4 regions of the Phytobacter diazotrophicus genome follow, and region 3 is predicted to be linked to each of the others. Evidence: predicted binding sites of a transcription regulator. Region 3 holds the regulator's gene; each other region holds the start of a gene.

Region 1 (7,402 bases), 2.4 Mb from region 3:
ATCATTAACCACACTAAATATACGGATAACAAGAAATAGTATGCAGGTTTGAAGATCATTAGTGTGAGCAAAATCGTGCTAGTGGCATTAGAAAAATGCGTAACAATGATTTGCACGTTCAGGACGAATGGTATGTATAAAAAACGGCTCCTTTACAGGAACCGTTTATTTAATCGGTAATACTATGCGCTGGTCTGCGCAGCAGGTTACCCTTTAATCTGCGCGTGCATTTCCTGAACGGAGGTCACCTTCTCGGTGGCATCGGCATTCAGCGCCATCGCTGTAGCAAAACCACCATTCAGCGTGGTGTCGTAATGCACTTTGTACTGCAGCGCGCTGCGGCGAATGACCCTGGAGTCTTCTATCGCCCGACGGCCTGCGGTGGTGTTGATGATGTAGGTGTATTCGCCATTCTTAATACGGTCCTGGATGTGCGGACGACCTTCATGCACCTTATTCACCAGACGCGGATTAATACCGGCTTCGCCCAGGACAATCGCCGTACCGTGAGTTGCATCGAGTTCGAAACCGAACTTGAGCAGCTTCGCTGCCAGGTCAACCACACGCTCTTTATCCCCTTCACGTACAGAGAGCAGCGCACGCCCCTGTTTCTTCATCGTGGAGTTGCTACCCAGTTGCGCTTTAGCAAACGCTTCGGCGAAGGTACGGCCCACACCCATCACTTCCCCGGTAGAGCGCATTTCTGGCCCTAACAGCGGGTCAACGCCCGGGAATTTATTGAATGGCAGCACCACTTCTTTCACCGAGTAGTACGGCGGGATAATTTCTTTGGTGACGCCCTGCTGTGCCAGCGTCTGGCCAACCATCACACGCGCCGCCACTTTCGCCAGCGGTACGCCGGTGGCTTTGGAGACAAACGGTACGGTACGCGCCGCACGCGGGTTCACCTCAATCAGATACACTTCGTTATCTTTTACCGCAAACTGGACGTTCATCAGACCGCGAACCTGCAGTTCGAAGGCCAGTTTCTGCACCTGCTGGCGCATCACGTCCTGAATGTCCTGGCTCAGCGTGTAGGCTGGCAGGGAACAAGCGGAGTCGCCGGAGTGCACGCCGGCCTGCTCGATATGCTCCATGATGCCGCCAATCAGCACCATTTCGCCGTCGCAGATAGCGTCAACATCCACTTCTACCGCATCGTCCAGGAAGCGATCCAGCAGGACTGGCGCATCGTTGGACACGCTCACTGCGGTCTGGAAGTAACGACGCAGGTCGGCTTCGTCGTAGACGATTTCCATCGCACGGCCACCCAGAACGTAGGACGGGCGCACCACCAGCGGGTAGCCAATCTCTTTCGCCTTCTCAACCGCTTGCTCAATGGCGGTGACGGTGGCGTTCGCCGGTTGTTTCAGTTTCAGACGGTCAACCGCCTGCTGGAAACGTTCACGGTCTTCGGCACGGTCAATGGCATCCGGGCTGGTACCGATAACCGGTACACCCGCCGCTTCCAGCGCGCGCGCCAGTTTCAGCGGCGTTTGACCGCCGTACTGCACGATAACGCCTTTCGGCTTCTCGATACGCACGATTTCCAGCACATCTTCCAGCGTTACCGGCTCGAAGTAGAGACGGTCGGAGGTGTCGTAGTCGGTAGAGACCGTTTCCGGGTTACAGTTGACCATGATGGTCTCGTAGCCGTCTTCGCGCAGCGCCAGCGAGGCGTGTACGCAGCAGTAGTCAAATTCAATCCCCTGACCGATACGGTTCGGGCCGCCACCCAGTACCATAATTTTATCGCGGTCCTGGTTCGGATTCGCTTCACACTCCTCTTCATACGTGGAGTACATGTAAGCGGTGTCGGTCGCGAATTCTGCCGCACAGGTGTCCACACGTTTGTAGACCGGGTGCAGGTTGTACTGATCGCGCAGCTTACGCACTTCCGTTTCGCGCACGCCTGCCAGTTTAGCCAGACGCGCATCGGCAAAGCCTTTACGCTTGAGCATACGCAAGAAATCCGCGTCGAGGCCGTTAATGCCCACTTCGGCGACTTTCTCTTCCAGACGCACCAGTTCTTCAATCTGCACCAGGAACCAGCGGTCAATGTTGGTCAGGTTGAAAACGCCATCAACGGACAGGCCTGCACGGAAGGCATCGGCGATGTACCAGATACGCTCAGCGCCAGCGTCTTTCAGCTCGCGACGGATTTTGGTCAGCGCTTCCGGGTCATCCAGGCTCACTTTCGGGTCAAAGCCGGTTGCGCCCACTTCCAGGCCGCGCAGCGCTTTTTGCAGGGATTCCTGCTGGGTGCGGCCAATGGCCATCACTTCACCGACCGATTTCATCTGAGTGGTCAGGCGGTCGTTGGCGCCAGCGAATTTCTCAAAGTTGAAGCGCGGGATCTTGGTGACAACGTAGTCGATAGACGGTTCGAAGGACGCCGGGGTACGACCACCGGTGATATCGTTCATCAATTCGTCGAGGGTGTAACCCACCGCCAGTTTCGCCGCCACTTTGGCAATCGGGAAGCCGGTCGCTTTCGAGGCCAGCGCGGAGGAGCGGGAGACTCGCGGGTTCATTTCGATAACAATCAGACGGCCATTTTTCGGGTTAACCGAGAACTGAACGTTAGAACCGCCGGTTTCCACGCCGATTTCACGCAATACCGCCATCGAGGCGTTACGCATGATTTGATACTCTTTATCGGTCAGGGTCTGTGCAGGCGCAACGGTGATGGAGTCACCGGTGTGGATGCCCATGGCGTCGAAGTTTTCGATGGAGCAGACGATGATACAGTTATCGTTTTTATCACGCACCACCTCCATCTCGTACTCTTTCCAGCCAATCAGCGACTCATCAATCAGCAGCTCTTTTGTCGGGGAAAGGTCCAGACCGCGTTCACAAATCTCTTCAAACTCTTCGCGGTTGTAGGCGATACCGCCGCCCGTTCCGCCCATGGTGAAGCTGGGTCGAATGATGCACGGATAGCCCACGTCAGCAGCAACGGCGAGCGCTTCTTCCATATTGTGCGCGATACCGGAACGCGCGGTTTCCAGGCCGATTTTCTTCATCGCCACGTCGAAGCGGCGGCGGTCTTCGGCTTTATCAATCGCATCAGCGGTGGCACCGATCATAGTGACACCGAACTCGGCCAGCACGCCCTGGCGTTCCAGCTCCAGCGCACAGTTCAGCGCTGTCTGGCCACCCATGGTCGGTAGCACCGCATCCGGACGCTCTTTTTCGATGATTTTGCGTACCACTTCCCAGTGGATCGGCTCGATATAGGTTGCATCCGCCATTTCCGGGTCGGTCATGATCGTCGCCGGGTTGGAGTTCACCAGAATGACGCGATAACCCTCTTCACGCAGCGCTTTACACGCCTGCGCACCGGAGTAGTCGAACTCACACGCCTGACCGATAACAATCGGGCCGGCGCCAAGGATCAGGATGCTTTTTATGTCTGTACGTTTTGGCATGGCTCTTTTTCGCTCCTGATTATTTAGCAGACTGACGGTAAATCTCAATTAACTCGATAAAATGGTCGAACAGCGGCGCAGCGTCGTGCGGGCCCGGGCTTGCCTCAGGATGGCCCTGGAAGCTGAATGCCGGTTTATCCGTGCGATGAATCCCCTGCAGGGTGCCATCAAACAATGACTTATGCGTGACGCGCAGGTTTGCAGGCATGGAGGCTTCATCTACTGCAAAACCGTGGTTCTGTGCGGTAATCATCACGGTGTTGTTATCGATATCTTTTACCGGGTGGTTGCCGCCATGGTGACCGAACTTCATCTTCACGGTTTTCGCGCCGCTCGCCAGCGCCAGCAACTGGTGGCCAAGACAGATACCGAATACCGGAATGTCGGTCTCAAGGAATTTTTCGATTGCCTCGATAGCGTAATCGCACGGTGCCGGGTCGCCAGGACCGTTAGAGAGGAAGATACCGTCCGGATTCATTTTCAGGACATCTTCCGCCGACGTTTTCGCCGGAACGACCGTCAGACGGCAGCCTCTGTCCACCAGCATACGCAGGATGTTACGTTTTGCGCCGAAGTCGTACGCCACGACATGCAGCGGCAGTTCATCTTCGCTTTTCGCTTCCGGCAATTCGCCTTTCAGTGTCCAGCTCCCCTGCGTCCAGCTATATGGCTCGGCAGTCGTCACTTCTTTCGCCAAATCCATCCCGTTCAGCCCCGGGAAGCTTTTCGCTTTCTCCAGCGCCAGAGCGGCATCCAGATTGTCCCCGGCGATAATGCAGCCGTTCTGTGCGCCTTTTTCACGCAGCAGACGCGTCAACTTACGGGTATCGATATCGGCAATCGCCACGATGTTATGGCGTTTCAGGTATGAAGAGAGGTCTTCGGTATTACGATAGTTGCTGGCAATCAGCGGCAGGTCGCGAATGACCAGGCCTTGCGCATGTACCTGAGAGGATTCTTCATCGGCGGCATTGGTGCCGACATTACCAATATGGGGATAAGTAAGGGTGACGATTTGGCGGGAGTAGGAAGGATCAGTGAGGATTTCTTGATAACCGGTCATTGAAGTATTGAAAACGACTTCCCCAACCGCCGAACCTGTTGCCCCTATGGCCCGACCGTAAAACTGGGTTCCGTCTTCCAGAACCAATAGCGCTGACTTAATCAAAACACCCTCCAGAGAATATTCACTCACTTTATTTGCATATTAATTCAATTATAAGCCTCGAATCAATGCAAATTTGCGTAACCGCGAATTTTTTGCAAACGGCGGCATTCTGGAGACATGAAGGGTAAAAGTCAACTCATAGCGCATCTTTTTCATGTCTTTTTGCGCCCCAGAAAAGAATAGCACGATTTAGAGGGCAAAAAGATCACATTACCGGAGGAAGGAAAACGCTTGCGTCGTTATAAAACTGGTTACATGGACTCAGCTTTAGTAAAAAGTGGACCAGACGGTCAAAATTTACATTTCAGCAACCATAATGGGACGGAAGACAGACATTAATAGGGGTTTAAAATGGTGAATCAGATAAAATGAGGAAAAATAAAAGGGCAATAAAATATTGCCCTATGCAATCAATACATTACGACTGCAACAACCACATCACGATGGGTAATAACTTTTACAAATTGTTCAAATCCAGCACATCCCGCATGTCAAAAAGGCCGGTTTCTTTGTTTTTTAGCCATAAAGCAGAGCGAACCGCACCATTAGCAAACGTCATTCGGCTTGACGCTTTATGGCTAATTTCAACGCGTTCACCGATATCAGCGAACATCGCTGTATGTTCGCCGACAATGTCACCCGCGCGAACGGTAGCAAAGCCAATTGTGCCCGGTACACGCTCGCCGGTATGGCCTTCACGTGCATAAACAGCACAATCTTTTAAATCTTTATTCAATGCCTGGGCAATAGACTCTCCCATAGCCAGGGCGGTCCCTGACGGCGCATCCACTTTATAGCGGTGATGTGCTTCGATAATTTCTATATCGGTGTAACCCCCCATCACCTTCGCCGCTTTTTCCAGCAGCTTAAGCATTACGTTCACGCCAACGCTGAAATTCGCCGCAAAAACAATGGCAATCTCTTGCGATGCCTCGCGAATTGCCGCTTTGCCTGCATCATCAAAACCGGTGGTACCGATAATCATCCCTTTGCGGTGCTGGCGACAAAACGCCAGATGAACAAGGGTTCCCTCCGGACGGGTGAAATCGATCAGTACATCAAAATCGTCCTTTACCGCCTGCAGATCGCTGCTCACGGTAACGCCTGTCGTACCCACGCCAGCGAGCTCTCCTGCATCGCTGCCCAGCAGGGAAGAACCTTCCCGCTCCAGTGCTGCGCCAAGCGCGACGCCATCCATCTGCTGGGTTGCCTGAATTAACTGGCGGCCCATACGCCCGCCGGCCCCCGCGATGGCTACGCGGATTTGTGCATCATGCATAGTTGTACTCTTTTGTTAATGAAATGCTGAAAATCGTTCTCAGATTAACCAGCCCGCGTCGGGGCTACCAGCCGAAAACACCGATAATTAGAATTAAATGATAAACAGCGGGAAATATCAGTAAAAGACATGATTCATCCCGCAGGATGAATCAATAGTCTGGGAAGAAAATGAAGTGAAACTTACTCAGAATAGAAAGGGCCCGTCGGGAAATGACTCAAAAACCAGGTCACTGCCAGTAAATCAGCACTGCCACCAGGGCTTAGATTACGGGCGATAAGCTCGTCATCCAGTTGCTGCATCGCTTCAATTCCGCCTTCGACCAACACTCCACCTTGCCATAATAATTTTTGTGCCTCCTGCTGAACATAATTAAGTCCTTCCAGTCCACCTCGGGATACAAGGTTGGTATCATCATTCCAGGCCATCAAATGCAGAAGCGTTTGCAACAGCGCAAGATTCGCATCCCCACACTCCCGTAAAACCCGATTGTAAACAGGCAGAGCCTGCGTTCTCACGGTACGAAAACCGCTTTCGGCTTCCCCTCGTGCGCCGGCCAGACCATAATGTAGAAAATGCATCCCACCTTTACTCAGCTTCCCATCTTTGTCTGATGAGAGTTCACGCGCAACAATATGCTTGCACATACGGGCCACATGATCGCAAATGAGATTTTGCTCAAGTGGTTCCTCAAGTGCGCGAATTCGCCCTATAGCCGTACTTAACAGACCAAAAGCAAATATCGCGCCACGGTGTGTATTTACGCCACCAGTCGCCTGTAACATATCGTTCTCACAGGCCAGTCCAGGCGGACGCAGCATAACCAACACTGTCTGCGGATCCAGCTTCGCGGTACTATTACCCATGATAAAAAACTTTTCCATCCATGGTGCAATCGCCGCCGTGCTGCGCTCAAAGGTGGCCAGATCCATATCCCGATGGGCACCGGAATTGCGAATGTCCACTAGTCCCGGTTTAGGTGTTAACTGCACCTCAACCAGCAGCGCGCGCGCCACTAGTCCGATAACATCTTCGGCTTTCAGCGTTACGCTAACTGGCGTATACCGTTCCGTCACTACGTCCACGCTCATAGCTATCAATCCTTCGTGCAATTTCATCCAACAAGAGATCGAGAGAGTGAGCTCGACCTCGCGCACAGACATGGGCATCCTGCTGACAAATCAGGCATTGCCTGGCAGGTAGCCCCAGTTCACGACGTGAAAGCAACCGGCCGTCGCTATTAATCACATCAAGATCCCAGAGCCTTCCCAGTGGATGCTGTTGCTCCAGCATCACCAACTGCCGTTTCAGCGCTTCGGCAGGTGCGCAGACCGCCGCCATCCATTCCGGGCCGCTCAGCGCCCCCGTCTGCGCTTCCCAGACGCGGACCCATTCCATCTGCTGACAGACCACCGTGATCTCGCGCTGCGCATACTCAGCAACACGCTGCCATACAGGGGAGTTTTTGACTGCTCCAGGCGTCACCAGTGAAAATGAAATCAGCGGCAGTCGATAACAATCCAA
Region 2 (7,402 bases), 1.0 Mb from region 3:
CGCTAACGCTATTGCCACCATTAGCGCCACCAGCGCACATTTGATCAAGAGCATGCGGCCATAGTTTGTCTGCGTGGACCAAATGCTGCCCTGAATCAACAGGGTATTGATAATACCTGTGGCAAGCACACCTGCGACAGCGACATGCCCATAGCGTGAAAAACGCATCATCGCCATAACGGCATGCTCTCGCCTGCGGGCCTGGCTTAATCGCATACAAAATATCACTGGCAATAATCCGCCAAACCAGGCCGCGGCACACAGCAAATGAAAAGCGTGGTTTGTACGTTGTAATATGCCCCTCATGCCATCGTGCATGGCGGCATGACCAACGCCTGCCATCAGGATCAGTTGCGCGCCTGCCAGCAACATCAACCGTCCCTGCTGTTGTGGATGCAGGTAACCGACAAGCATCGTCATAACGGCAATGATAATCTGCCATAGCCAGATACTGCCAAACTGTGTGCCGGTAAGCAGCAGCCAGGTTTGCGGACTGAAAACATCTGTCCAGCCATCACCCATGATCCCGCCCTGCAGGGTAAACATGAAGACGGCACTCAACACGCTCATGCAAAGGCAGATACGCGTTAATAATGTAAAACGCGTTACCATAACAGGTTGCAGATGGCGAGGCGCCAGCCGACTAATAAAGAGCGCGCAGCCGAAAAGCAGCATCACGGCGGCAAAATGGATGCCGCGCAACCCAATATAGCCCGCCGTTAGCATCTTATTTCACTGAAAAAGTATAGGTACCGCGGGTTTTGTGGCCATCGACCGAGACGACGTGCCAGTCAACGGTATAATTGCCCGGTTGCAGCGCCTGCTCCAGCGGAACGATCATTTGTGTCTTGTCCTGTTCGTTACGTTTGACCGCACCTGTCTTAATGCTCTGTTGCTGCGCCCCCGTCAGGGTGACACCGCTAAATTTGGGTTCAATACCCTCTGAGAAATTTAGGGTTAACGCCTGCGGGGCGGCCGTCACCTCGGCATTTGCTGCCGGGTACTGGTTTTTCAGATGAGCATGTGCGAAAACGGCAGGCGTAGTGGCGAGAGTCGCGGCAAAAACCAACGCGCGTGTCAGGTGGGATGCGGTGAATAACATGTCTGGCATTCCTTTTTGTTATGTTTAAAGCGACGAGAATAACTCTGTATAATGGTCTCGTCGAGTATCATCATCGGCAGACTTGTCTTTCTGCAACAGGCTTAGTAACTTTTGCGGCATAAACCCAGGAGAAACGCATGAATACCAATCTGGCCCGTCTTTCACAGGAAGAGATGGACAAAGTCAACGTCGATTTGGCGGCGGCCGGTGTAGCTTTTAAAGAGCGCTATAACATGCCAGTTGTCGCTGAGGTGGTAGAGCGCGATCAGCCAGAACACCTGCGCAACTGGTTTCGTGAACGGCTTATTGCTCACCGCCTGGCGTCCGTCAATCTGTCTCGTCTGCCTTACGAGCCGAAAAGCAAATGACCGCCGAAACCGTACTTCGCGTCATCGATACTGAAACCTGCGATTTGCAGGGCGGGATTGTCGAGATTGCGTCCGTGGATGTGGTGAACGGGCAGATTATTAATCCAATGAGCCATCTCGTGCGCCCGGATCGCCCTATCAGTCCGCAGGCGATGGCTATCCATCGGATAACGGAATCCATGGTGGCAAATCAACCGTGGATAGAAGAGATTATTCCCCACTACTACGGCAGTCACTGGTATGTCGCCCATAATGCCAGCTTCGACAGGCGCGTCTTACCCGAAATGCCCGGTGAATGGATTTGTACGATGAAGCTGGCGCGTCGGCTCTGGCCCGGCATTAAATACAGCAATATGGCTTTGTATAAATCACGCAAACTTAGCGTGCAGACGCCTGCCGGATTGCATCATCACCGTGCGCTTTATGATTGCTATATCACCGCGGCCTTGCTGATTGACATTATCAACACATCAGGCTGGACCCCGGACCAAATGGCAACGGTTACCGGCAGACCCGCTCTGCTGACAACCTTCACCTTCGGTAAATATCGGGGTAAAGCCGTTGCCGAAGTCGCAGAGCGCGACCCCGGTTACCTGCGCTGGTTGTTCAACAATCTGGACCGAATGAGTCCGGAACTACGGCTGACGTTAAAGCATTATCTCGACGATCATTAATCCGCTTTTTTGCCCGGGAGCGTGCCTTGCGCCAGCGCGACCAGGAAAGCGAACTCCAGCGCCACGCCCTCGTAGGATTTGAAACGGCCTGATTTGCCGCCGTGACCGGAATCCATATCGGTACAAAGCAGCAGCAGATTATTGTCCGTTTTAAATTCTCGCAGTTTCGCGACCCATTTGGCAGGTTCCCAGTATTGCACCTGAGAGTCATGCAGCCCCGTGGTAACCAGCATATGGGGATACTCATGGGCACCGACATTATCGTACGGACTATAGCGTTTGATGTAGTGATAGTAGGTCTCATCCTGCGGGTTCCCCCACTCTTCAAACTCACCGGTGGTCAGAGGGATGGATTCATCCAGCATCGTAGTGAGCGTATCCACAAACGGTACCTGAGCGATGACGCCGTGAAACAGTGACGGACGCTCATTGATGACGGCCCCCATCAACAACCCCCCTGCACTGCCGCCCATGGCGTAGCAGAAAAGCGGAGAGCCGTACTCCAGTGCTAACAGCCCATCCGTGACATCGATAAAATCGTTGAAAGTATTTCTTTTGTTCAGGAATTTACCGTCCTCATACCACTGCTGCCCCAGTTCCCCGCCGCCACGAATGTGGGCAATGGCATAGACAAAACCACGATCGAGCAAACTTAACCGGCTACTGCTGAAATCGGCATCCATGCTGGCGCCGTAGGATCCGTAGCCATAGACCAATAACGGATTTTCCCCTTTGCGGAAGTGTTTGTGGTTGTAGACCAGCGATACCGGCACTTCCACGCCATCCCGCGCGCGGATCCACAAATGCTCGCTACGGTAGTCACTGGCATCAAACCCGGCCACTTCCGTCTGTTTGATCACCCGGCGCTCGCCGGTATCCATGTCGAGTTCAAACAAGGTATCGGGCGTCGTCATGGAGGAATAGCCATAGCGCAGCCGCGAGGTCTCCGGCTCCGGGTTATAAGCAAGCCAGGTAACATATGCCGGATCGTCAAACGCGATTCCGGTGACTTCTCGCGTCTTGCGGTTGATCTGCCGCAGACTGGTGAGACCACGCTGTCTTTCCTCAACCACCAGCCAGTCGGTAAACAGGGTGAATCCTTCCAGCATGACATTATCTCTGGCAGGAATCAGTACCTCCCAGCGTCTTTCATCGCGCACTTTGGTGCGATACAAGCCGAAATTTTTGCCATCGCGGTTTGAACGCAAATAGAACGAGTGCTGAAAATGATCGAGGCTGTAATCGTGATCCTTACGACGCGGTAAAAAACAGAGCGGCTGTGCATCCGGCAATTCAGCATCCAGCAGCAATACCTCACTGGTCGTCGCACTCGCAAGATGAATAATGATGTAGTGTTGGGAGCTGGTTTTGCTCAGGCTGACGTAAAAAGTGTCGTCCGCCTCTTCGTAAATCAGTTCATCTTGCGTTGAGGGCGTTCCGACGGTGTGACGCCAGACCTGGTAAGGCAACAAAGTCGTGGCATGCTTACGCACATAATAAAGGGTCTCTGAATCGTTAACCCAGACACACCCCGGTGAGACATTGTCGAGCATCTCCGGATACCAGTTGCCGGTTTCCAGGTTACGAAAGCGTACCCCATACTGGCGGCGCGACAGGTAATCCTCGGAAATGGCCATAAGCGTATTATCCGGCGAGATGGCAATCCCACCGAGGGTATAAAATTCGCTATGCGAAGCGCGCTGATTCGCGTCCAGCAGCACCTGCCACTCATCCCATTCAGCAGACAGCGCTGACTGGCGTTGGTAAATGGGATACTCACACCCCGGCTCAAAGATGTGGCGATAGCGATAGCCATTCTTAACGTAGGGCGCTGAAACCTCGCGCTGCGGAATACGCGAAATGATCTCTTGCAGCAGACTATCCTGTAGCGCCTGCTGAGAAGCCATAATACAGCGGCCGTACTCGTTTTCAGCTTGCAGGTACTCAAGTACGTCTGGCTGCGAACGGGTGTCGTCGCGCAGCCAGTAATAGTTGTCCAGTCGTGTATCGCCATGAACTGTCATAGCGTGGGGAATTTGTTTTGCTTTCGGCGGCATAGCTCTGTTCTTATTTGTTTAACACACTATAAGGTTGGCAAAAGCCGCGCGTGATGCAAGCGAAACGAGAAAGTAGCGTTAGTCGATGAGCCTCTTTTTTTGTTGTCGAAGGTCTTCTTCGATACCGTCCCGAACCTCCTGGGGGATCTTAAGCGCATCACCTAAAGCACCCAGATAGCTGCGCTCCATAAAGTGGTCGATATCTATCGCAGCACAGCTCAGGAAGTAGACTTCCAGCGCCTCTTCCTCATTTTTGATGCCTGATGCAAGCCGGTGCGGATCCAGCGGTTGTTCGATCGCTCTCGTAATCAGCGCTCTCCCCTGTTCCTCAATACCAGCCTCGCTCAGGTGTTGTTCGATAGCGGCACGTTCTCTGTCATCAATATGTCCATCGCTCTTCGCGGCAAACACCAGGGCCAGAATCAGACGTTCCGTGCGCGCATCAATAGACGAACTCTGTTGACCAAACTGTGCTTCCCCCTGATGGGCAGTACGCACTTTATCTTTGTACTTATTCCACAGCACGGTACCCGCCACGGCCCCGCCGCCAACAAGCAGCGCACTGGTACCGTATTTGGTCAGTAATTTGCGAGAGGATTTGCTGGCGACCAGCAAACCGGCAAGCCCTCCTAAAGCACCGGGCACGAGTAATTTGCCGAGGTCCTGCCCGCCGGAGGAAGACGATGACTGGCCTTGTTGGCCAAGAAGAGACTGTAATTGGTTTAACCAGTTTGACATGATTCCCCTCACTTAATCGTTTCGTAAACGAGAAGCCTAAGCGAGGGGGTGTCAGGAAATGTCTAAAACAGCAAAAGATGAGAAAAGGTAGCAGCCTTAACGAGGCTGATACTCCGCTTTTCCTGCTTTACAATCGATTTTGACGAGATAGTGAATGTCTGTACTCTTGCCGCGAACCGTCAAGGGAACATCCCATTGATCGTTCTTACCCCGAATGTCTTTCGGCGTAACCCAGGCAACGGGATCCGCCTGGCCAAGTTTTTTTTGGTCATCAGCCCAGCGTACGATGCGGTTTTGCAAATAATCGCGTTTGACGCTCGCAGCGATCCCTTCGGCGTTCATGCCTTCGCAAGAGGGAAATTTCACCGATTTGGCAGTGGCAGCCGACGCGACTACGCTGCCCGCCAGTAATATTGTACCCAGCAACATTCCTGCTATTTTCATGCTTTTCTCCTGTGCACAGAGCCCAATCAAAGCATGGTACAAATTACTGGCAGTGCAAGCCGGGATCAGGCGGCAGAGCGTTTCGCTTTTGACTTAATATCAACCGCGTCTGATGACTCAATTTCTGCGTCATCCTGAGCCACTTCTGGTACGCTTTCCTGGGTATCCGAACCTGGTAGCTTACCGGACTTCAGGATATGGCTGAGCACATCTTTTTGTTCAGCCAGCCAGAGCGCCATTTGATCGCGCTGGCCTTCTTCAAGCGTCACTGGCGCTTCGCCCAGCCAGCCTTCAAGTACCTCGGCCAGGTCGAGCATTTTATCGTAAGCGTCAGCTTCCTTTTTGCTGGCAAAAGACATTTTTTCCTCACCTTCACGAATCACAACATACTTGACTTCAACCGCCATGATGCAGCCCCTTTTAACTGTATTTATATACAGTATAGTACTGCGCCATTTATCAGAGCGCAAGTCGTAAAAGACAGACGCAAACGTTTTCGTATATACTGCCGCCAGATTTTTTTAAGAAGGTCGACTTACTATGACTCTATTAGGTACTGCGCTGCGTCCGGCGGCGACTCGCGTAATGTTATTGGGTTCAGGGGAATTAGGCAAAGAAGTGGCGATTGAATGCCAGCGTCTGGGCATTGAAGTCATTGCCGTAGACCGTTATGCCGACGCGCCCGCAATGCATGTGGCCCACCGCTCACATGTTATTAATATGCTTGATGGTGAGGCGTTAAAAGCGCTGGTCGCGCTGGAAAAACCGCATTTTATCGTGCCGGAAATCGAAGCGATTGCCACCGATACACTGCTGGAGCTGGAAGCTCAGGGGCAGCATGTTGTGCCCTGTGCACGGGCAACCAAATTGACCATGAACCGTGAAGGTATCCGTCGTCTGGCAGCCGAAGAACTTGCCCTTCCTACATCAAGCTACCGCTTTGCCGACAGTGAAGAGGCATTCCGTCAGGCCGTTGATGAGATCGGTCTGCCCTGCATCGTGAAACCCGTAATGAGTTCTTCCGGTAAGGGCCAGAGTTTCATTCGCAGCGCAGAGCAACTGGCGAAAGCCTGGGCGTATGCGCAACAAGGCGGGCGCGCAGGTGCCGGTCGCGTTATCGTTGAAGGTGTGGTGAATTTTGATTTTGAAATCACCCTCTTGACCATTAGCGCCTCAGATGGCGTGCATTTCTGTGCGCCAGTCGGTCATCGCCAGGAAGATGGCGACTATCGTGAATCCTGGCAGCCACAATCAATGACCGACCTTGCGCTGGAACGTGCTAAAGAGATCGCCAGTAAAGTGGTACTGGCTCTCGGGGGCTATGGGCTGTTTGGTGTCGAATTGTTCGTCTGCGGCGATGAGGTGGTCTTTAGCGAAGTCTCTCCGCGTCCGCACGATACAGGCATGGTCACGCTGATTTCTCAGGATGTTTCAGAATTCGCCCTGCATGTTCGCGCCTTCCTCGGTCTGCCCATTGGGCAAATCCGCCAGTACGGACCGTCGGCATCGGCGGTGATCTTGCCCGAGCTGAAAAGCCAGAACGTCACGTTTGATAACGTGCAAAATGCCGTTGGTGCGGGCCTGCAGCTCCGTCTGTTTGGCAAGCCCGAAATCGACGGTACGCGTCGTTTAGGCGTTGCGCTGGCAACGGCAGATACCGTTGAAGAAGCTGTTGAACGTGCAAAAGCCGCAGCGGCAGCAGTGAAAGTGGCGGGTTAAATTAGGCCATGCAAAAAAAGCCCGGTAGCAGTGACGCTTACCGGGCTTTTCAATTTTATGAGCAGTCAGCAATACGCCGCCCACTGAAACAGATTACTTCGCGCCTTCTACCGCTTCGCGAGCCAGTTTCGTGATGCGATCATAATCGCCTGCTTCCAGCGCATCGGCCGGAACCAGCCAGGAGCCACCGATACACAGCACGCTTTTCAGCGCCAGGTAGTCACGGTAGTTCGCCGGAGAGATACCGCCAGTCGGGCAGAAACGCACCTGAGAGAACGGACCTGCGATGGCCTGCAGCGC
Region 3 (7,402 bases):
CACCCGTCAACAATGCCAGCAAATCGCCAACGGCTGGCGGGGGCAGTTATCTATCGCGGTCGATAACATCGTCAAACCGGAACGTACGCGCCAGATGATTGTCGATTTCTATCGCCATTTTAGCGATGTCGAACTGCTGGTCTCCCAGGAGGTGTTTAACGGCGTGTGGGATGCGCTGGCCGACGGGCGTGTCGAACTGGCTATCGGTGCGACCCAGGCGATTCCGGTCGGTGGCCGATATACCTTCCGCGATATGGGCATGCTGAGCTGGAAATGCGTGGTTGCCCGCCATCATCCGCTGGCGACAATGGTATCACCGCTCAGTGATGATACGTTGCGCAACTGGCCCTCACTGGTACGCGAAGATACTTCCCGCTCGCTGCCTAAACGCATCACCTGGCTTTTGGATAATCAGAAACGGGTTGTCGCCCCGGACTGGGAGTCATCTGCGGCCTGTTTGTCAGCCGGACTGTGTATTGGGATGGTGCCTGCGCATTTCGCCCGCCCGTGGATCGATCGCGGTGAGTGGGTTGCGCTGGCACTGGAAAACCCCTTTCCGGACGCCGCCTGTTGTCTGACCTGGCAGCAGAATGATGCCTCACCGGCGCTGAGTTGGTTACTGAGTTATCTGGGCGACAGCGAAACGCTGAACAGGGAATGGCTGCGGGAGCAGGAGTGAGCTGCTCCCGGCAGGATTAACGGCGATAGTCGCGGAACGGACCATCGGCAACCGAGCGGCGTTCAATCAGGCGCGGATGCACTTCAATCGACTGTGACTCTTCACGTTTGTTCACGATACGGTCAAGCAGCATGTTAAACGCGGTTTCCCCCAGCGAGTCTTTCGGCTGGTGAATGGTCGTTAGTGAAGGGGTAAAGAAACGCGAATTACGCACGTTATCATAACCGATCACCGAAATATCCTGCGGCACGCGCAGGCCCATTTCGTCTGCCGCACACAACGCGCCCATTGCCATAATATCGCCGCCGCAGAACACCGCGGTCGGGCGAGAGGACTGGGTCAGGATCTGTTGCATGGCGCGATAGCCGGACTCCGGCTCAAAGTCACCCTGCACGATCCAGTTTTCCGGCACGGTGATATGGGCCTCTTCCATCGCTTTCATAAACCCGCTCAGGCGGCCTGCGCCCGTATTGCGCTCAAGGGGGCCTGGGATAACGCCAATTTCGCGATGGCCGCGTTCAATCAGGTAACGGCCAGCCATATAGCCGCCGGCAAAGGCATTATCGATGACTGTATCGGTAAAATCGGCTTTTGCTTCGCCCCAGTCCATGACCACCATGGGAATGTGGCGATACTCTTCCAGCATACTGAGTAACGATTCCGGATATTCAGAACACATGACCAGCAGGCCATCCACACGTTTTTGCGCCATCATGGACAGATAGGCGCGCTGTTTTTCCAGGTTATTCCAGGCGTTACCGAGAATAAGGGTATAGCCTTTCTGGAAACAATTTTTCTCAACCGCCTCGATGATCTCAGCGAAATAAGCCGCCTCGCTACTGGTCGCCAGCAAGCCAATAGATTTGGTGTGATTGACTTTCAGGCTGCGGGCAACCGCGCTGGGGGAGTAATGTAATTCTTTAATCGCCGCCCAGACGGCGTTACGCGTCTCTTCTGCAACGAAACGCGTCTTGTTAATTACGTGTGATACGGTTGTGGTGGAAACGTTTGCTCGCTTCGCTACGTCTTTAATCGTTGCCATCAGATCTTACTCCAGACCATATCGTAAACTCCTGATAATACATAAGGTAAACGTTTGCCTTCCATCACCCTGTACCCATAGAAGGGATTGCAATACGCCGGGAAAAAGACACTGGACGTCAGGAGGGGAGTCAATGGCCGGTACGCTAATAAATTTAGCGTCGAATTTTGTCTGATCTTGACCAAAAGGGGAAGTGCTAAAACGTGTATCACCCTAAATCCTGCAAGATTTTTACGTTTATTTGTGCAAAAATGCGTTACATCACTTTTTGTGTGGAAATTAATAAGGAGAAAAATTGATGAGCACCGACCTGAAGTTTTCTTTAATGACTACCGTGATTGTACTTGCCCTGATTGTTGCTGCCGGGCTGACTGCCGCACTGCATTGATTTATCCCGAGGGAGAGGCTTCTCTCCCTCGTTTCACCCCTCGATTGTCATCAAATTAGCAATAGTCTTTTCCCATTTCGCTAACTTCTGTTTTTTGTGATTAATGTCATACTTTTGACTTCTGTGACGGTGTCGCGTGTCGACACGGCAATTCCGGAGTCTATTTATGAAGATTAATTTCCCACTGCTTGCCCTGGCGATTGGCGCTTTCGGCATCGGTACGACCGAATTTTCCCCCATGGGGTTACTCCCTGTTATCGCCCAGGGCGTGGATGTCTCGATCCCGGCGGCGGGTATGCTTATTAGCGCTTATGCCATTGGCGTGATGGTTGGAGCACCGTTAATGACGTTGCTGCTTTCACACCGGGCGCGACGTAATGCGCTGGTATTCCTGATGGCGATTTTTACCCTCGGCAATGTGCTCTCGGCACTTTCACCGGATTACACAACACTGATGCTCTCCCGCATTATCACAAGTCTTAACCATGGCGCTTTCTTTGGGTTGGGTTCTGTGGTGGCTGCAAGCGTGGTGGCAAAAGAAAAACAGGCAAGCGCAGTGGCGACCATGTTTATGGGGCTGACTATCGCCAATATTGGCGGTGTGCCCGCAGCAACCTGGCTGGGCGGGGCGATTGGCTGGCGCATGTCGTTCCTTGCTACGGCGGGGCTGGGGGTTATCGCCATGATCAGTCTCTATTTTTCCTTGCCGAAAGGCAGTGCCGGCGAACGTCCTGATGTGCGCAAAGAGCTGGCGGTCTTAATGCGACCTCAGGTGGTTTCCGCGTTACTGACGACGGTACTGGGGGCAGGGGCGATGTTCACGCTCTACACCTACATTTCACCGGTCCTGCACCGTATTACCGATGCCACCCCGGCCTTTATCACCGTGATGCTGGTGCTGGTGGGCGTTGGATTCTCCATCGGCAACTACCTTGGCGGCAAGCTGGCTGACCGCTCGGTCACAGCGACCCTGAAAGGCTTCTTGCTGTTATTGATCGTGATTATGGTTGCGATCCCCTGGCTGGCGCGCAGTGAGATCGGTGCGGCAATCAGCATGGTTATCTGGGGCGCGGCAACCTTTGCGGTAGTGCCTCCGTTGCAGATGCGTGTTATGCGTGTGGCACATGAAGCGCCCGGATTGTCGTCGTCAGTCAATATTGGCGCGTTTAACCTGGGTAATGCGCTGGGGGCAGCGGCAGGGGGTGCGGTGATTTCGGGTGGTCTGGGGTATACCGTTGTGCCGGTTACAGGGGCGATTATTGCAGGGATGGCGTTACTGTTGGTGCTGTTTTCCGGCAGAGCCAGCACAGAACGCACCTGCACAGCAGCAGAGTAAAAAACAGGAGGGTTTCCCCTCCTGATGATTACGCGGCGAGGTTCTTCGCGACAAACTCCCAGTTGACCAGCGTCCAGAAATGCTCCAGATAGTTTGGACGGGCGTTACGATAGTCAATGTAGTAAGCGTGTTCCCACACATCCACAGTCAGCAGCGGCGTGGCGTCGGTGGTCAGCGGTGTTCCGGCGTTTGATGTCGAAACAATGGCCAGTTTGCCATCGGCGTTTTTCACAAGCCACGTCCAGCCTGAACCAAAGTTCTTCACTGCGGCATCCGTGAATTTCGCTTTAAACTCAGCAAAGCTGCCAAAGGCTTCGGTAATCGCAGCCGCCACAGCACCGGTAGGTTCACCGCCTGCGTTCGGGGCCAGACAATGCCAGTAGAAGGTGTGGTTCCAGACCTGGGCTGCATTGTTAAACACGCCGCCCTCAGAGCTACGAATAATCTCTTCCAGCGTTTTGCCTTCCAGTGGGCTGCCTTTAATCAGGTTGTTCAGGTTGGTGACATAAGCCTGATGATGTTTGCCGTGATGGTACTCCAGTGTTTCCGCAGAAATGTGCGGAGCCAGGGCGTCTTTTGCATACGGTAATGCAGGTAATTCGAACGACATTGCTTCACTCCTTATTGTTGTAATGCACTCAATAACCTTATTGAGTGTAAGGATAGGGTAGCAAATCGAAAGGGGAGAAAAAAGAGAGAGTTACCTGCCGCATTAGCAGCAGGTACGAGATTAGCGGATGGTTTTTGGCGTAACCACTCTGCGGGCACCCACATAATGACGCTGCCAGTAATCTTCGCTTAATGAGGTAATCTGAATATCCTGGCCGCTGCGTGGTGACTGAATGAATTTGCCGTTGCCGACATACACACCCACGTGGTCGGCGGTACCACGACCTTGTGTACGGAAGAACACCAGATCGCCGCTTTCCAGTTCCGCAACGTTGACCGGAGAGGCATCACGCAGGTGATACATTTCGTTCGCGGTGCGAGGAATGCGGAATTTCACCAGATCTTTATAGGCGTAATAGACCAGACCACTGCAATCAAAGCCGGTCATAGGGGAGGTGCCGCCCCAATGGTAAGGTTTGCCAATCTGATTCATCAGTTTGGACATGGCAGTTTTCTGTACTTTTTGGATGCGGACTTTGTGCGCATCGGAAAGCGCAACAAGTTTACTGTTTTTCACTTTTACACAGTGCGGTTTATGACCTTTACGCTTTGTGCATTTTTCCGTCATAGCGGTAGCGGCGATGGGTTTCGTGCTGGTTTTGCTGTGACGGGAGGAATTCTTACTGGTGGTGTTTTTGCTGCTGGTTGACGATTTTTTCGTCACTGCCACTTTTTTATTTCCGGCTTTAGCCGTTGTTTTTGTTTCGGTGCGACTGCTTTTCTTTGATGTTTTTTCTGTGGTGGTTTTTTTCTTACTCTCGGATGCTTTCGCCAGATGCGTTGTCTTATGCACGGCCGAACCTCGCGTCTGCTCGGAAGCATTCGCTAATGGCGTGAAAGTCAACGTGGTGAACAACAAAGCACAGAGCGTGATCGAAGCTGTATGAATTCGCGCCACTGAGCAATCCCCTGATAAGTGCAGGCATTCAATAATGCTTGCGTATGATTTAGAACCGCGTCGATTCTAATCTAAAAAAAGCACAAAAGTTAATAGGGTTTTTGCATCTAAAACTGTGTTTCGTTAGCAAGCGCAAAAAAAATCACCAATTGACTCTGGAAGAAGCTCAAATGTTGAACTATTGACGTGCGGTGAAACGTAAGATAAGTGATATTTTAAAAGCAACTTATCGCGACAGACGATAAAATAATGAGTGGTGAACAAAATGTTATTTTCGGTTACGCACCTTAACCGTTACAATGACGACTATCTGCCGAAAAGAAGTTGAAGGAAGCAAGACAATGAGCTCTACCCTTGAAAAAATCCAGCGCCAGATCGCTGAAAACCCGATTCTCCTGTATATGAAAGGTTCTCCGAAGCTGCCAAGCTGCGGCTTTTCCGCACAGGCAGTGCAAGCGCTCTCCGCCTGTGGCGAACGTTTTGCTTACGTTGATATTCTGCAAAACCCGGACATTCGCGCCGAGCTGCCGAAATATGCAAACTGGCCGACCTTCCCGCAACTGTGGGTTGATGGCGAGCTGGTTGGCGGGTGCGACATCGTAATCGAAATGTACCAGCGCGGCGAATTGCAGCAGCTGATCAAAGAGACAGCGGCGAAGTACAAATCCGAAGAGCCGGACGCGGAATAATCATCGCAATAAAAAAGCGACCTTCGGGTCGCTTTTTTTATGCCTCGCTATCTGCGATGGGTAGCGGCCAGCCGCCCAGCCGTTTCCAGCGGTTAACTATCTCGCAAAACAGCAGCGCAGTCTGCTCAGTGTCGTACAGCGCGGAGTGCGCCTGGGTTGCGTCAAAATTAATGCCGGCGGTGGCGCAGGCTTTTGAAAGCACCGTTTGCCCCAGCGCCAGCCCGCTCAACGATGCGGTATCAAAAGTGACGAACGGATGGAACGGATTACGCTTAAGGGATGCACGCTCAGCGGCAGCCATCATAAAGCTGTGGTCGAAGGTGGCGTTGTGAGCCACCATAATGGCGCGATTACAGTTCTGATCTTTAATACCTTTACGCACCATCTTGAAAATAGCGTGGAGCGCGTCGTGCTCGCTCACGGCACCCCGCAGCGGGTTATTCGGGTCGATACCGTTAAATGCCAGCGCTTCCGGCTGCAGGTTCGCTCCCTCAAACGGTTCAACATGAAAATGCAGGGTGCTGTCAGGCATTAACCAACCCTGGTCGTCCATTTTCAGCGTGATGGCAGCGACCTCCAGCAGTGCATCGGTTTTGGCGTTAAACCCGGCGGTTTCAACATCAATCACGACAGGGTAAAAACCGCGAAAACGGTCGCACAGACCGGTAAGTTGGGCGTTATCGGACATTGGAGTCTCTTGCTAAGGGAAAATGGCAGCGCATTATGGCAAATTTTGCGAAGGGATGTAAAACAGCGGGCGCCAGAGGCGCCCGTAAAGCATTAATTGCCCAAACCGCGTCCCGCGTCTTTGGCTTCAATCAGTTCGACTTTATAGCCGTCCGGATCTTCAATAAAAGCGATAACGGTGGTGCCGCCTTTTACCGGACCTGCTTCACGCGTTACGTTGCCGCCATTTTGACGAATACGCTCACAGGCTTCTGCCGCATTATCCACTTCCAGCGCGATATGACCGTAAGCGCTGCCCAGGTCATATTTATCTACGCCCCAGTTATAGGTCAGTTCGATAACTGCCGTTTCTGTTTCCGGACCATAACCCACAAAGGCCAGTGAGTATTTGTATTCCGGGTTTTCACTGGTTCGCAGCAACTGCATGCCCAGCACTTTGGTGTAGAAATCGATGGAGCGTTGCAGGTCGCCAACGCGCAGCATGGTGTGAAGTAAGCGCATAATGTCCTCTTAAGCGTCAATGAATTGTCATTCGAAACAGAGTTTTAGTATAGCGGCGGATCCCTGCCGCTATCAAATCAACGAAGTGATTATAAAGAAGGGTAGTCGGTATAGCCTTCCGCGCCACCGCCATAGAAGCTTTCCGGGCGTTGCGGGTTCAGTTCTGCTTTGCGCTGCAGGCGTTCAACCAGATCCGGGTTAGCGATGTAAGCACGACCAAAGGCCACGGCGTCAATTAAACCTTTCGCAATCAGATCTTCTGCTTTTTCTACTGTGTAGGCGCCAGCACCGATGATGGGGCCGTGGAAACGCTCACGCACTTTACGACGGAACTCCTCAGTGTATGGCTGGCCGCCTGCCCAGTCCGGCTCGGACATATGCAGATAGGCAATCCCGCGTTTACCCAGTTCCTCGATAAAGTACAGTGCGTCTTCTTCTTCATTCGGGCCGTTATCGGTGTTCTGGAAGGAACCGATAGGGGAGACGCGAATACCGATGCGATCCGCACTCCAG
Region 4 (7,402 bases), 2.7 Mb from region 3:
AGTACCTTTTATCCGTTGAGCGATGGCCCTTCCATTCAGAACCACCGGATCACTATGACCTGCTTTCGCACCTGCTCGCGCCGTCACGCTCGCAGTCAAGCTGGCTTATGCCATTGCACTAACCTCCTGATGTCCGACAGGATTAGCCAACCTTCGTGCTCCTCCGTTACTCTTTGGGAGGAGACCGCCCCAGTCAAACTACCCACCAGACACTGTCCGCAACCCGGATCACGGGTCCACGTTAGAACATCAAACATTAAAGGGTGGTATTTCAAGGTTGGCTCCACGCAGACTGGCGTCCACGCTTCAAAGCCTCCCACCTATCCTACACATCAAGGCTCAATGTTCAGTGTCAAGCTATAGTAAAGGTTCACGGGGTCTTTCCGTCTTGCCGCGGGTACACTGCATCTTCACAGCGAGTTCAATTTCACTGAGTCTCGGGTGGAGACAGCCTGGCCATCATTACGCCATTCGTGCAGGTCGGAACTTACCCGACAAGGAATTTCGCTACCTTAGGACCGTTATAGTTACGGCCGCCGTTTACCGGGGCTTCGATCAAGAGCTTCTCCTTACGGATAACCCCATCAATTAACCTTCCGGCACCGGGCAGGCGTCACACCGTATACGTCCACTTTCGTGTTTGCACAGTGCTGTGTTTTTAATAAACAGTTGCAGCCAGCTGGTATCTTCGACTGATTTCAGCTCCACCCGCAGGGGCTTCACCTACATATCAGCGTGCCTTCTCCCGAAGTTACGGCACCATTTTGCCTAGTTCCTTCACCCGAGTTCTCTCAAGCGCCTTGGTATTCTCTACCTGACCACCTGTGTCGGTTTGGGGTACGATTTGATGTTACCTGATGCTTAGAGGCTTTTCCTGGAAGCAGGGCATTTGTTACTTCATCACCGTAGTGACTCGTCATCACACCTCAGCCTTGATTATCCGGATTTGCCTGGATAACCAGCCTACATGCTTAAACCGGGACAACCGTCGCCCGGCTAACATAGCCTTCTCCGTCCCCCCTTCGCAGTAACACCAAGTACAGGAATATTAACCTGTTTCCCATCGACTACGCCTTTCGGCCTCGCCTTAGGGGTCGACTCACCCTGCCCCGATTAACGTTGGACAGGAACCCTTGGTCTTCCGGCGAGCGGGCTTTTCACCCGCTTTATCGTTACTTATGTCAGCATTCGCACTTCTGATACCTCCAGCATGCCTCACAGCACACCTTCAACGGCTTACAGAACGCTCCCCTACCCAACAACACTTAGTGTCGCTGCCGCAGCTTCGGTGCATGGTTTAGCCCCGTTACATCTTCCGCGCAGGCCGACTCGACCAGTGAGCTATTACGCTTTCTTTAAATGATGGCTGCTTCTAAGCCAACATCCTGGCTGTCTGTGCCTTCCCACATCGTTTCCCACTTAACCATGACTTTGGGACCTTAGCTGGCGGTCTGGGTTGTTTCCCTCTTCACGACGGACGTTAGCACCCGCCGTGTGTCTCCCGTGATAACATTCTCCGGTATTCGTAGTTTGCATCGGGTTGGTAAGCCGGGATGGCCCCCTAGCCGAAACAGTGCTCTACCCCCGGAGATGAATTCACGAGGCGCTACCTAAATAGCTTTCGGGGAGAACCAGCTATCTCCCGGTTTGATTGGCCTTTCACCCCCAGCCACAAGTCATCCGCTAATTTTTCAACATTAGTCGGTTCGGTCCTCCAGTTAGTGTTACCCAACCTTCAACCTGCCCATGGCTAGATCACCGGGTTTCGGGTCTATACCCTGCAACTTAACGCCCAGTTAAGACTCGGTTTCCCTTCGGCTCCCCTATTCGGTTAACCTTGCTACAGAATATAAGTCGCTGACCCATTATACAAAAGGTACGCAGTCACCCCATTAAGAGGCTCCCACTGCTTGTACGTACACGGTTTCAGGTTCTTTTTCACTCCCCTCGCCGGGGTTCTTTTCGCCTTTCCCTCACGGTACTGGTTCACTATCGGTCAGTCAGGAGTATTTAGCCTTGGAGGATGGTCCCCCCATATTCAGACAGGATACCACGTGTCCCGCCCTACTCATCGAGCTCACAACCTGTGTGCTTTCGTGTACGGGGCTGTCACCCTGTATCGCCGGACTTTCCAGACCGTTCCACTAACACACAAGCTGATTCAGGCTCTGGGCTGCTCCCCGTTCGCTCGCCGCTACTGGGGGAATCTCGGTTGATTTCTTTTCCTCGGGGTACTTAGATGTTTCAGTTCCCCCGGTTCGCCTCGTTTGACTATGTATTCATCAAACGATAGTGCAACGGATTGCACTGGGTTTCCCCATTCGGACATCGCCGGGTCAAAGGTTCATATCACCTCGCCGGCGCTTTTCGCAGATTAGCACGTCCTTCATCGCCTCTGACTGCCAGGGCATCCACCGTGTACGCTTAGTCACTTAACCTCACAACCCGAAGATGTTTCTTTCGATTCATCATCGCGCTGCAAAAATTTGAGAGACTCGAACACACCGCCATCTGTTCTTATTACGGAGAACAGACACTGTGTGTCGTTTCAATTTTCAGCTTGATCCAGATTTTTAAAGAGCAAATATCTCAAACATCACCCGAAGATGAGTTTTGAGATATTAAGGCAGGTGACTTTCACTCACAAACCAGCAAGTGGCGTCCCCTAGGGGATTCGAACCCCTGTTACCGCCGTGAAAGGGCGGTGTCCTGGGCCTCTAGACGAAGGGGACACTTAAGTCTCACTCGCAAGACGCCTTGCTTTTTACTTTTCATCAGACAATCTGTGTGAGCACTACAAAGGCAGGTTCTTTAAGGTAAGGAGGTGATCCAACCGCAGGTTCCCCTACGGTTACCTTGTTACGACTTCACCCCAGTCATGAATCACAAAGTGGTAAGCGCCCTCCCGAAGGTTAAGCTACCTACTTCTTTTGCAACCCACTCCCATGGTGTGACGGGCGGTGTGTACAAGGCCCGGGAACGTATTCACCGTGGCATTCTGATCCACGATTACTAGCGATTCCGACTTCATGGAGTCGAGTTGCAGACTCCAATCCGGACTACGACATACTTTATGAGGTCCGCTTGCTCTCGCGAGGTCGCTTCTCTTTGTATATGCCATTGTAGCACGTGTGTAGCCCTGGTCGTAAGGGCCATGATGACTTGACGTCATCCCCACCTTCCTCCAGTTTATCACTGGCAGTCTCCTTTGAGTTCCCGGCCGGACCGCTGGCAACAAAGGATAAGGGTTGCGCTCGTTGCGGGACTTAACCCAACATTTCACAACACGAGCTGACGACAGCCATGCAGCACCTGTCTCACGGTTCCCGAAGGCACTAAGGCATCTCTGCCGAATTCCGTGGATGTCAAGACCAGGTAAGGTTCTTCGCGTTGCATCGAATTAAACCACATGCTCCACCGCTTGTGCGGGCCCCCGTCAATTCATTTGAGTTTTAACCTTGCGGCCGTACTCCCCAGGCGGTCGACTTAACGCGTTAGCTCCGGAAGCCACGCCTCAAGGGCACAACCTCCAAGTCGACATCGTTTACGGCGTGGACTACCAGGGTATCTAATCCTGTTTGCTCCCCACGCTTTCGCACCTGAGCGTCAGTCTTTGTCCAGGGGGCCGCCTTCGCCACCGGTATTCCTCCAGATCTCTACGCATTTCACCGCTACACCTGGAATTCTACCCCCCTCTACAAGACTCAAGCCTGCCAGTTTCGAATGCAGTTCCCAGGTTGAGCCCGGGGATTTCACATCCGACTTGACAGACCGCCTGCGTGCGCTTTACGCCCAGTAATTCCGATTAACGCTTGCACCCTCCGTATTACCGCGGCTGCTGGCACGGAGTTAGCCGGTGCTTCTTCTGCGGGTAACGTCAATCAACACGGTTATTAACCGTACTGCCTTCCTCCCCGCTGAAAGTGCTTTACAACCCGAAGGCCTTCTTCACACACGCGGCATGGCTGCATCAGGCTTGCGCCCATTGTGCAATATTCCCCACTGCTGCCTCCCGTAGGAGTCTGGACCGTGTCTCAGTTCCAGTGTGGCTGGTCATCCTCTCAGACCAGCTAGGGATCGTCGCCTTGGTGAGCCATTACCTCACCAACTAGCTAATCCCATCTGGGCACATCCGATGGCAAGAGGCCCGAAGGTCCCCCTCTTTGGTCTTGCGACATTATGCGGTATTAGCTACCGTTTCCAGTAGTTATCCCCCTCCATCGGGCAGTTTCCCAGACATTACTCACCCGTCCGCCACTCGTCACCCAAGGAGCAAGCTCCTCTGTGCTACCGTTCGACTTGCATGTGTTAGGCCTGCCGCCAGCGTTCAATCTGAGCCATGATCAAACTCTTCAATTTAAAAGTTTGATGCTCAATGAATTAAACTTCGTAATGAATTACGTGTTCACTCGTTGAGACTTGGTATTCATTTATCGTCCGAGGACGTTAAGAATCCATGTCACCTTGAGTGCCCACACAGATTGTCTGATAAATTGTTAAAGAGCAGTGCAACGCGGCTTTCGCTCACCGTTGCGAGGTGGCGTATATTACGCTTTCCTCTTTCAGAGTCAACCCGTTATTTCAGGATTTTCTCTTCAACCGACTCGGCTGTTTGTGTGAAGTGATTCACATCCGCCGTGTCGATGGAGGCGCATTATAGGGAGTTCTCCGCAGGCCGCAATAGAAAAATTGCAGAAAAATGACTGACTGCTGCATTCCACAGCAAAAGCCCGCCTTATACCCTTTTGCACACAGACTTATCCACAATGCTGCGAAAAAGTGAAAATTCGCGAGCGTTGCGCAAACGTTTTCGTTAAAATGCCCCCGCTAAAACAAGGATGCCCCGTAAGGGGCGTTAGCTGAGTTTTTAGATGAAAATTCAGCTAACGCTCTCTGTAATCGTCAAATCCAGGGGATTTACCATGCAACAACGTCGTCCAATCCGCCGCGCGCTGCTCAGTGTTTCTGACAAAGCCGGTATCGTCGAATTCGCCCAGGCACTTTCTGCACGCGGTGTGGAACTGCTATCTACAGGGGGCACTGCCCGTCTGTTAGCTGATAAAGGCCTGCCGGTGACCGAAGTTTCCGATTACACCGGTTTCCCGGAAATGATGGATGGACGCGTTAAGACCCTGCATCCGAAAGTGCATGGTGGGATCCTTGGCCGCCGCGGCCAGGATGATGCCATCATGGCTGAGCACAGCATCTCTCCTATTGATATGGTCGTTGTTAACCTTTATCCGTTTGCCCAGACCGTCGCCCGCGAAGGCTGTTCTCTGGAAGATGCGGTAGAGAATATCGATATCGGCGGCCCGACCATGGTGCGCTCGGCGGCGAAGAACCATAAAGATGTCGCCATCGTTGTAAAGAGCAGCGACTACAACGCTATTATTGAAGAGATGGATGCCAACGAAGGCTCCCTGACCCTCGACACCCGCTTCGACCTCGCCATTAAAGCCTTCGAACACACCGCCGCCTACGACAGCATGATCGCCAACTATTTTGGCAGCATGGTGCCGGCCTATCACGGCGAGACAAAAGAAGCCGCCGGCCGCTTCCCGCGCACCCTGAACCTGAACTTCATTAAGAAGCAGGATATGCGCTACGGCGAAAACAGCCACCAGCAGGCAGCCTTCTATATAGAAGAAGAGATCAAAGAAGCCTCTGTTGCGACCGCGCAGCAAGTTCAGGGCAAAGCGCTTTCCTATAACAATATCGCCGATACCGATGCCGCACTGGAATGTGTGAAAGAGTTCAGCGAGCCGGCCTGCGTTATCGTTAAACACGCTAACCCATGCGGCGTAGCGGTCAGTTCCTCTATTCTGGATGCTTACGATCGCGCGTACAAAACCGACCCAACCTCCGCGTTCGGCGGTATCATCGCCTTTAACCGCGAACTGGATGCGCAGACCGCGCAGGCTATTATCTCCCGCCAGTTTGTAGAAGTGATCATTGCACCGTCTGCGACTGAAGAAGCCCTGAAGATCACTGCCGCGAAACAGAACGTCCGCGTGCTGACCTGTGGTGAGTGGACCGCACGCGTCCCCGGTCTTGATTTCAAACGCGTTAACGGCGGCCTGCTGGTTCAGGACCGCGATCTGGGTATGGTGACCGAAGGCGAACTGCGTGTTGTTTCCAAACGCCAGCCGACCGAACAGGAACTGCGTGATGCGCTGTTCTGCTGGAAAGTGGCGAAGTTCGTGAAATCCAACGCTATCGTGTATGCCAAAGAGAACATGACCATTGGCATAGGCGCAGGTCAGATGAGCCGCGTCTACTCCGCGAAAATCGCCGGGATCAAAGCAGGCGATGAAGGTCTGGAAGTGAAAGGTTCCGCGATGGCCTCTGATGCGTTCTTCCCGTTCCGTGATGGTATTGATGCCGCTGCCGCCGTTGGCGTGAGCTGTGTGATTCAGCCAGGCGGTTCTATCCGTGATGACGAAGTGATTGCCGCTGCCGACGAACACGGTATTGCGATGATCTTCACCGACATGCGTCACTTCCGCCATTAATTTTCGGAGCAGACAATGAAAGTATTAGTGATTGGTAACGGCGGGCGCGAGCACGCGCTGGCATGGAAAGCGGCACAGTCACCGCTGGTCGACACCGTTTTCGTCGCACCGGGCAACGCAGGCACAGCGCTGGAACCCACGCTGCAAAACGTCGCCATTGGCGTAACCGATATTCCGGCGCTGCTGAGCTTTGCTCAGAGCGAGAAGATTGATCTGACCATCGTTGGCCCGGAAGCGCCGCTGGTGATTGGCGTTGTGGATGCGTTCCGTGCCGCAGGGCTGAAAATCTTCGGCCCAACCGAAGGCGCTGCTCAACTGGAAGGCTCTAAAGCCTTCACCAAAGATTTCCTCGCGCGTCATAACATTCCGACAGCGGAATACCAGAACTTCACCGAAGTGGAACCTGCGCTGGCCTGGCTGCGCGAAAAAGGCGCTCCGATCGTTATCAAAGCAGACGGTCTGGCTGCCGGTAAAGGCGTGATCGTGGCAATGACGCTCGAGGAAGCCGAAGCGGCCGTCAATGACATGCTGGCTGGCAACGCCTTTGGCGACGCAGGCCACCGTATCGTTATCGAAGAGTTCCTCGACGGTGAAGAAGCCAGCTTTATCGTGATGGTTGACGGTGAGCATGTGCTGCCTATGGCGACCAGCCAGGATCATAAACGCGTCGGTGATGGCGATACCGGTCCGAATACGGGCGGTATGGGCGCTTATTCCCCCGCTCCGGTGGTGACGGATGAAGTCCACCAGCGCACCATGGAGCGTATCATTTGGCCAACCGTTAAAGGTATGGCCGCCGAAGGGAATACCTATACCGGCTTCCTGTATGCCGGTCTGATGATCGACAAACAGGGCAACCCGAAGGTTATCGAGTTCAACTGCCGCTTCGG

Evidence for each region. The regulator PurR, encoded in region 3, represses purine synthesis genes. The targets are predictions, from matches to a motif close to CANGCAAACGTTTGCNTG.
Region 1: carA (glutamine-hydrolyzing carbamoyl-phosphate synthase small subunit) is a predicted target of PurR. The motif match lies at 4,820-4,837, and genes of this name have one in related genera.
Region 2: purT (formate-dependent phosphoribosylglycinamide formyltransferase) is a predicted target of PurR. The motif match lies at 5,867-5,884, and genes of this name have one in related genera.
Region 4: purH (bifunctional phosphoribosylaminoimidazolecarboxamide formyltransferase/IMP cyclohydrolase) is a predicted target of PurR. The motif match lies at 4,798-4,815, and genes of this name have one in related genera.

Annotation. Positions count from the first base shown of each region.
Region 1 is NZ_CM125428.1:4,826,751-4,834,152, forward strand. It holds gene carB (carbamoyl-phosphate synthase large subunit) at 207-3,431, opposite strand; gene carA (glutamine-hydrolyzing carbamoyl-phosphate synthase small subunit) at 3,451-4,599, opposite strand; gene dapB (4-hydroxy-tetrahydrodipicolinate reductase) at 5,057-5,878, opposite strand; gene citG (triphosphoribosyl-dephospho-CoA synthase CitG) at 6,061-6,969, opposite strand; gene citX (citrate lyase holo-[acyl-carrier protein] synthase) at 6,929-7,402, opposite strand, start outside.
Region 2 is NZ_CM125428.1:3,425,526-3,432,927, forward strand. It holds gene copD (copper homeostasis membrane protein CopD) at 1-726, opposite strand, end outside; gene yobA (CopC domain-containing protein YobA) at 728-1,102, opposite strand; gene ACS0RQ_RS16655 (DNA polymerase III subunit theta) at 1,240-1,470, shown strand; gene exoX (exodeoxyribonuclease X) at 1,467-2,144, shown strand; gene ptrB (oligopeptidase B) at 2,141-4,201, opposite strand; gene ACS0RQ_RS16670 (tellurite resistance TerB family protein) at 4,280-4,939, opposite strand; gene yebF (protein YebF) at 5,036-5,383, opposite strand; gene ACS0RQ_RS16680 (YebG family protein) at 5,449-5,790, opposite strand; gene purT (formate-dependent phosphoribosylglycinamide formyltransferase) at 5,924-7,102, shown strand; gene kdgA (bifunctional 4-hydroxy-2-oxoglutarate aldolase/2-dehydro-3-deoxy-phosphogluconate aldolase) at 7,196-7,402, opposite strand, start outside.
Region 3 is NZ_CM125428.1:2,388,147-2,395,548, forward strand. It holds gene punR (DNA-binding transcriptional activator PunR) at 1-679, shown strand, start outside; gene purR (HTH-type transcriptional repressor PurR) at 696-1,721, opposite strand; gene cydH (cytochrome bd-I oxidase subunit CydH) at 2,020-2,109, shown strand; gene ACS0RQ_RS11715 (MFS transporter) at 2,276-3,445, shown strand; gene sodB (superoxide dismutase [Fe]) at 3,474-4,055, opposite strand; gene ACS0RQ_RS11725 (C40 family peptidase) at 4,176-5,012, opposite strand; gene grxD (monothiol glutaredoxin 4) at 5,354-5,701, shown strand; gene rnt (ribonuclease T) at 5,739-6,389, opposite strand; gene gloA (lactoylglutathione lyase) at 6,482-6,889, opposite strand; gene ACS0RQ_RS11745 (alkene reductase) at 6,979-7,402, opposite strand, start outside.
Region 4 is NZ_CM125428.1:5,339,904-5,347,305, forward strand. It holds rRNA gene ACS0RQ_RS25825 (23S ribosomal RNA) at 1-2,438, opposite strand, end outside; tRNA gene ACS0RQ_RS25830 (tRNA-Glu) at 2,657-2,732, opposite strand; rRNA gene ACS0RQ_RS25835 (16S ribosomal RNA) at 2,818-4,359, opposite strand; gene purH (bifunctional phosphoribosylaminoimidazolecarboxamide formyltransferase/IMP cyclohydrolase) at 4,923-6,512, shown strand; gene purD (phosphoribosylamine--glycine ligase) at 6,528-7,402, shown strand, end outside.